Linked DNA regions of Breoghania sp. L-A4. The protein of the gene in region 2 interacts with the protein of the main gene of each other region in a pairwise test. Links are inferred from orthologs where the notes say so. Each region holds a gene or a part of one and is shown on either strand. Other genes may lie near its edges.

Evidence for each region.
Region 1: the proteins of mtgA (region 2) and D1F64_RS16555 interact in binary tests that used the Escherichia coli proteins (3 or more experiments, as listed by UniProt). The link is inferred for Breoghania sp. L-A4 from one-to-one orthologs.

What each region holds. Positions count from the first base shown.
Region 1 is NZ_CP031841.1:3,622,251-3,625,410, forward strand. Bases 314-3,160 are described here. They hold D1F64_RS16555 (penicillin-binding protein 2), read right to left. Parts: upstream 2,615-3,160; coding sequence 1,013-2,614; downstream 314-1,012. Other genes in these bases: D1F64_RS23530 (UDP-N-acetylmuramoyl-L-alanyl-D-glutamate--2,6-diaminopimelate ligase), read right to left, coding at 314-931; D1F64_RS16560 (hypothetical protein), read right to left, coding at 2,739-3,098; rsmH (16S rRNA (cytosine(1402)-N(4))-methyltransferase RsmH), read right to left, coding at 3,104-3,160. In the rest of the region: more of D1F64_RS23530, read right to left, coding at 1-313. UniProt on the Escherichia coli protein: Essential cell division protein that catalyzes cross-linking of the peptidoglycan cell wall at the division septum. Required for localization of FtsN.
Region 2 is NZ_CP031841.1:155,150-158,370, reverse strand. What follows is about bases 251-3,158. They hold mtgA (monofunctional biosynthetic peptidoglycan transglycosylase), read right to left. Parts: upstream 2,115-3,158; coding sequence 1,386-2,114; downstream 251-1,385. Other genes in these bases: D1F64_RS00735 (polyprenyl synthetase family protein), read left to right, coding at 2,399-3,158; rpmF (50S ribosomal protein L32), read right to left, coding at 1,021-1,206; D1F64_RS00750 (hypothetical protein), read right to left, coding at 411-836. In the rest of the region: D1F64_RS00755 (hypothetical protein), read right to left, coding at 1-19; more of D1F64_RS00735, read left to right, coding at 3,159-3,221. UniProt on the Escherichia coli protein: Peptidoglycan polymerase that catalyzes glycan chain elongation from lipid-linked precursors. May play a role in peptidoglycan assembly during cell division in collaboration with other cell division proteins.

The DNA.
Region 1 (3,160 bases), 3.5 Mb from region 2 along the record:
CAGCCACGGCCAGACCCGCCGCGATCAGGGCATTCGACACCTGAAAGCGCCCGGGCAGCGGCAGCATGACCGTATGATCCCGCCCCCCGGCGCGAATGGTCAGGCGCTGATGAAAGCCGTCGCGCTCCAGCCCGACGAGGCGCAGATCGCCGCCCTGTTCGCCCACGGTCAAAAGCGGCAGGCCGCGGTCCTCGGCGATGGCGATCACCCGATCCGCGTAGGCTTCGCCGGGATCGGTCACAACCGTGCCACCGTCGGGCAGCAGCGTGTCGAACAGGCGCAGTTTCGCCGCGAGATACTCCTCGACGGTGGCGTGATAGTCGAGATGGTCCCGCCCGAGGTTCGTGAAGGCCGCCGCCGTCAGCTTCACGCCGTCGAGCCGGCGCTGGTCGAGCCCGTGGCTGGAGGCCTCCATGGCGGCATGGGTGACGCCCTCGTCCGCGAGCGCGGCCAGGCTCGCGTGCAACCTGACGGGATCCGGCGTGGTCAGGCTCGCGTAGTCGCCACCCGAAGACGTCTGGATGCCGACGGTTCCGATGCTCGCTGCGTGCAGTCCGGCAGCCTCGAAGATCTGGCGCGTGAACACGGCGACCGACGTCTTGCCGGAGGTGCCCGTGACCGCGACGATGGTTTCCGGCTGGCGTCCCGCAAGACGCGCCGCCATCAGGGCCAGCGCGCGGCGCGGATCGGCGCAGCGCAGCACCGGCACGGAGGTTTCGCCGATCTCGGCGTCATTCGCGGCCAGCACCGCGACCGCCCCTTGCGCCACGGCGGTGGGCACGAAGCGCGCGCCATCCACGACACTGCCCCTGAGGGCCGCGAACAGGGTTCCCTCGACCACCGCACGGCTGTCCGCGGTGACAGCCGAGACCTGCACGCCACGGGCGCGTTCCGGCAGTGTCAGTTCGGCGGCGAGGTCTTCCAGAAGCATGTGTTCAGTCGCAATTGATTATGGTTAACGCTTTGCCGCATGGGCCATCGGGTCCCGGTATCTCACCTTCACCCGACAGGCTCAATAGGAGATCAAAACCGTATCGCTGTCGTCGTCGAAGTGCGGCGCCACGCCCAGCATAGGCGCGGCACGGCGGATGATCGAGGCAACCGTGGGCGCGGCGTTGGAGCCGGCCGTGGTGCCCCCGCCCTCACGCGCGGCCTTGGGCTCGTCGAGAACCACGAGGACCACATATTTCGGATTGTCCATCGGGAAGGCCGCGAGGAACGAATTGCGGCGCTTTCCGTTGACGTAGCGGCCATTGACAACCTTGTCCGCGGTGCCGGTCTTGCCGCCGACCATATAGCCGGGAACGCGCGACTGGCGGCCCGATCCCTGCACCGCGTTCAAACGGAACAGGTAGCGCATGGCATCGCTGACACGCTGGGAGACCACGCGCTTGCCGAGTTGCGCGGCGGTTGCCGCGTCACGCTCCAGGAACGTGGGCGGCAGAAGGGTGCCGCCATTGACCAGCGCGGCGGCCGCGACGGCGGTCTGCATGGGCGTTACCGACAGCCCGTGCCCGAAGGAGATCGTCATGGCCGCCAGTTCCGACCATTTCGGCGGCAGCATGGGACTCGCCACCTCCGGCAGCTCCGTCTGCAGCCGCGACAGCAGCCCGATGCGCCCGAAGAACTCCTGCTGATGGTCGATGCCGGCTTCCAGCGTCATCTTGGCGGTGCCGATGTTGGAAGAGAAAATGAACACCTCCGGCACCGAAAGAACACGGTGTTTCCCGTGGAAATCGTTGATGGTGAAGCGGGAAACGCGGATCGGCTTGCTCGCGTCGAAACTGTCCTCGATCGACACCTTGCCGGAGTCCAGCGCCATCGCCACGGAGAAGGTCTTGAACACCGACCCCATCTCGTAGACGCCGGCCGTGGCGCGGTTGAGATTGTCGTCCTCAAGCGCCCCCGCCGGGTTATTGGGGTCGTAGTCGGGCAGCGACGACATGGCGACGACTTCGCCGGTGTCCACATCCAGCACGATGCCCACCGCGGCAATGGCCTGGAAACGGTCCATCGCCTTGACCAGTTCGTCGCGCACCACGTGCTGGACGCGCAGATCGGCGGAGAGCGTGACGGGTTCAAGAGGCCGGTCGGTCGCGAAGCCGGCGCTCTGCAGATCGGCGAGGCCCTGCCCGTCCAGGTATTTCTCGATGCCCGCGATGCCCTGGTTGTCGACGTTGACGTGGCCGACGATATGGCTGGCGGTCGGGCCACCGGGATAGAAGCGCCGGCTTTCGGTCAGAAACCCGATGCCGGGAAGCCCCAGATGATGGATGGCGCGACGCTGGTCCGGGGTAAGCTCACGCTTCAGCCATTGAAAGGCCGAGCCGCTTTCGAGGCGCCGCCGCAGGTTCTCGGAGCCCAGTTCAGGGAGCACGCCGGAGAGCTTGTCGATGGCCTCCTCGACGTCGAGGATCTTGCGCGGCTCGGCGTAGAGCGACGCGGTCTTGATGTCGGTGGCCAGGATCTCGCCATTGCGGTCGAGCAGATCGGGACGCGAGGCGGCGATCGCCTGCTGGGCGCCGATGTACGCGGTCGCGGGGGCCTCGGTCGCCATGCCGAGGCTGACGAGCCGCAGGGCGATCAACCCGTAGACGCCGGCGAAGAACACCATGGCGATCGCCACGCGGGCCGGGCTGCCGACATCCTCGCTGACAGGCGCAGCAGCCTTCACGCGCGGACCGCGCTGCGCGAGCAGGGGGGAGAATTCGCTGACGAAGCTGGCCATCGTCGGGGTCCTAGCGGATCACGTTGCTGCTGCCGCCGGCGTATCCGCCGAGCGACGCATCGTTGCCAAAGGGATCGAGATTCATCGGTTTCGCCGGAAGGTCCTCGAGCGCGGCGATCTGTTCGACTTCCAGCGGCTCGAGTTGCAGATAGCTGTTGTAGCGCTCGACCAGCTTCTGCAGCCGCGAGGGCTGGTTGAGCAGGCTCCACTCGGCCTTGAGCAGCGAGATCGTCTCGCGCTCCTCGTCGATCTGACGTTGCAGCAAGGCGGTATGCTCAGCGGTCAGCTCGGCATCACGCTTCATGTTGTAGACCAGGGCCGCGCCGGCGATGACGGCGAGCATGAACAGCACATTGAGCAAGCGAACCATGACTTTTAGCCCCCAAGCGTCTTGAATGCGGGTACCCTGGGAAAGCCCAGGGCGCGGGTATC
Region 2 (3,221 bases):
CTGATACGGGTGCGATCATCACTCGGGCCTCCTGTCGCGCCTGTCCCGATGCGGGACGTGTTTGTGTCTCCTTTGACAGACGCAGCAAACAGAATGCCAGATTGTAACCTTTTGTTAACCTTTTGATTCGGGACGCGCGCGGAATCGCGAAAAACTGCGGTTTCAGCGTCTGAATCGTCTGGGGAAAAGCGGCGGCATTGCGGCCGGGGGTCCGGGTGGCTGGCACGGGGGCCCGTCAGGGGCCGGATTCGGGACACAACCGGCTTCAGGCCGCCCGAATTGAAACGGTCGGCCCTGGCGGCGCGTCAGGCGCCGCGAACTGACTCAAAAATCATTCAAGACGCGCTCAAGTCCATCGTAGGCCGACGCGGTCGTGTCTTAATTCCGAGATGGACTTGAGGCCCTTTGACTCACATATGGCCGTTGGGGCCGAAGGCCACATCGCGACGCGCGCCGTGGATCGTCACGGTAAAGCCGGCGATGAGATCGACCAGCGAAATCACCAGCAGCAGGAAAAACACCGAACTGGCGGCCGCCGGCACGATCAGGAATTCGACCAGATAGATGGCGAAGACCAGCGCCGAGAGAATGTGATCGAGCACGCTGGTGGAGCCCACCCGGGTCGCCTTGACGATCTCGATGAACAGAAACACCAGTCCGGACAGGATCATGAGGTCGCCCAGCAGCATGGTCCAGCGGGCGCCGGAGGCCAGTTGCGCGGTCATGACCGGCAAGGTCCATGGATCGCCGGGGAAGTTGCCGACAAGGCCATAGGCAATGATGTTGTAGACCAGCAGCGGCGCCACGGTCAGCGGAATGTTGACGAGAAACGGCATCGGAGCCTCGCTCAAATTGTGCGAATGAATAAGACGCTGCGGATCCAGTTCCCGCGAATGCGCCCCGATTCGTACGCACTCGGGCACCGCCGCGTCAACCAGCCAACACAAAAAGGCCGGCGCTGGCGCCGGCCTTTGAAATCAACACCTTGAATCGCGCGGGCGAACCCGCGCGCAAACAGCCTCAGACGCTGCTCTTCGGCTCAAGGATCTGGCGGCCGCGATACATGCCGCTCTTCAGATCGATGTGGTGCGGACGGCGAAGCTCGCCGGAATCCTTGTCTTCAACATACGCCTGCTGATTCAGCGCATCGGCGGAACGGCGAAAACCGCGCTTCATGCGCGAGGTCTTCCTCTTGGGAACGGCCATGGTCGTGTCTCCGTGATCAAAGTCCGGCGATCCGGACCGGGGCGGGCCTCCCGGGTGATCCCGGAGAACGCTACGCCTGAATTTCAGAATGGGCGGGGTTATACAGGCAACGATTGGCTTTTGCCAGCCCGGCAACCGATGTTTTTTCGCATTTCGATCTTATTGCACGAGTCCATGAACTAACCCTTCTCAAGCGCCAGACAATCGACCGGCACCTGCGCCGGAGTGGCCCGGCCGCGAATGGTCCGGGCGTGCGCGGAATGGCGCTTCGAGGGGTTCGCGGGGTTGCGCAGGATCGGGTTGGGAAGCGCGGTGGCAAGCCGCGCGGCCTCGCTGCGCGAGAGCTCGGAGGCGGACTTGCCGAAATGCCGCCGCGCGGCGGCTTCCGCGCCAAAGACACCATCACCCCATTCCGCGACATTGAGATACAGCTCCAGGATCCGCCGTTTCGACAGCACCAGGTCGATCCACAACGCCAGCGGGATCTCCAGCCCCTTGCGCAGGTAGCTGCGGCCCGGCCAGAGAAAAAGGTTCTTGGCGAGCTGCATGGTGATGGTGGACGCGCCGCGCGGCCGCTCGCCGTCCTCCAGCTTCGACAGCTGATCCTCCAACGCCTCCCAGTCGACGCCGGGATGGCTGCAAAAGCGCGCGTCCTCGGACGCCACGACGGCGCGAACCAGCGTCGGTGAGATTCCGTCGAGCGGCGTCCAGATGCGCTCGACCTTCTGCAAGGTGACCAGCCGCGCCATCATCGGTGCGGACATCGCCGGCAGGAACGCATAGGCCACCGTGAGCACCAGCGGCGCCAGGCACAGGAACACGCCGATGCGCAGGGCGATGCGCGTCAGGCGCCAAACCTTGCGCCGGCGTGCCGCCGATCCTGCCGTCTTTCCGCGTGCCGTCGCCATATCCTGCCCGGGTTGTCTGCGTCCCAAACGCGGACGCGGATGATGAGGTTGCATGCCGCGCACCTCTCCTACAGCGCCGCGCCACCGCTCGGCAACGCTCAATAGACATCATGCGCGGAGACGACGCCACCACCTCCGCCGTGCTTGACCTTGCCGCACGCATGGGGCAAGCCGGATCGGCATGGGCGATCGCGTACCCATGCGGACCACCCATTCCGGCGCCATGGGAAAGCGGTTTCGCTCTCCCGCCATGATGGCGCGTCACAGGACAGTTTGCCCAATTGATGCAGGATTTCTCCCAACGGCTGACGCAGGTGGCGGCAGCGACCCAGAGCACGCTGGAGGCGCTTCTCGACGACAGCCCGCGCCACGGTGAAATCGCCCGCCCGGACCGTCTGATGCGCGCGATGCGGCATGCGGCGCTCGGCGGGGGCAAGCGCCTGCGGCCCTTTCTGCTCGTCGAGAGCGCGCGGCTGTTCGGCCGCGAGGATCCCGGCGTGCTGCGCGCCGCGGCGGCGCTCGAATGCCTGCATTGCTACAGCCTGGCGCACGACGACCTGCCCGCCATGGACGACGACGCGCTGCGCCGCGGCCAGCCGACCGTGCATGTCGCCTTTGACGAGGCGACCGCGATTCTCGCCGGCGACGCGCTGCTCACCTACGCCTTCGATATCCTCGCCGATCCGCTGACCGACGCCGATCCCGCCCTGCGCGCCGAACTGACGCTTGAGCTGGCGCGCGCCGCGGGCCCCGGCGGCATGGCCGGCGGCCAGATGTTCGATCTGCAAAACGAAGGCAAGGCGCTCGACGAGCCGGAGATCCGGCGGCTGCAATCGATGAAGACCGGCGCGCTGATCCGCTTCGCGGCGTGGGCCGGCGCCCGCATGGCCGGCGCGGAGGAGACCGAACTTGGCCGGATCACCCGGTTCGGCGAGATCATCGGGCTGGCGTTCCAGCTCGCCGATGACCTGCTGGATGTGGAAGGCGACGCCGCGACGCTCGGCAAGGCGGCGGGAAAGGACGCAGACCGCGGCAAGGCGACGCTCGTGGCGCTCAAGGGCGTCGACTGGACCCGCGCCACATTGCGCGATCTTGTCGACGAGGCGG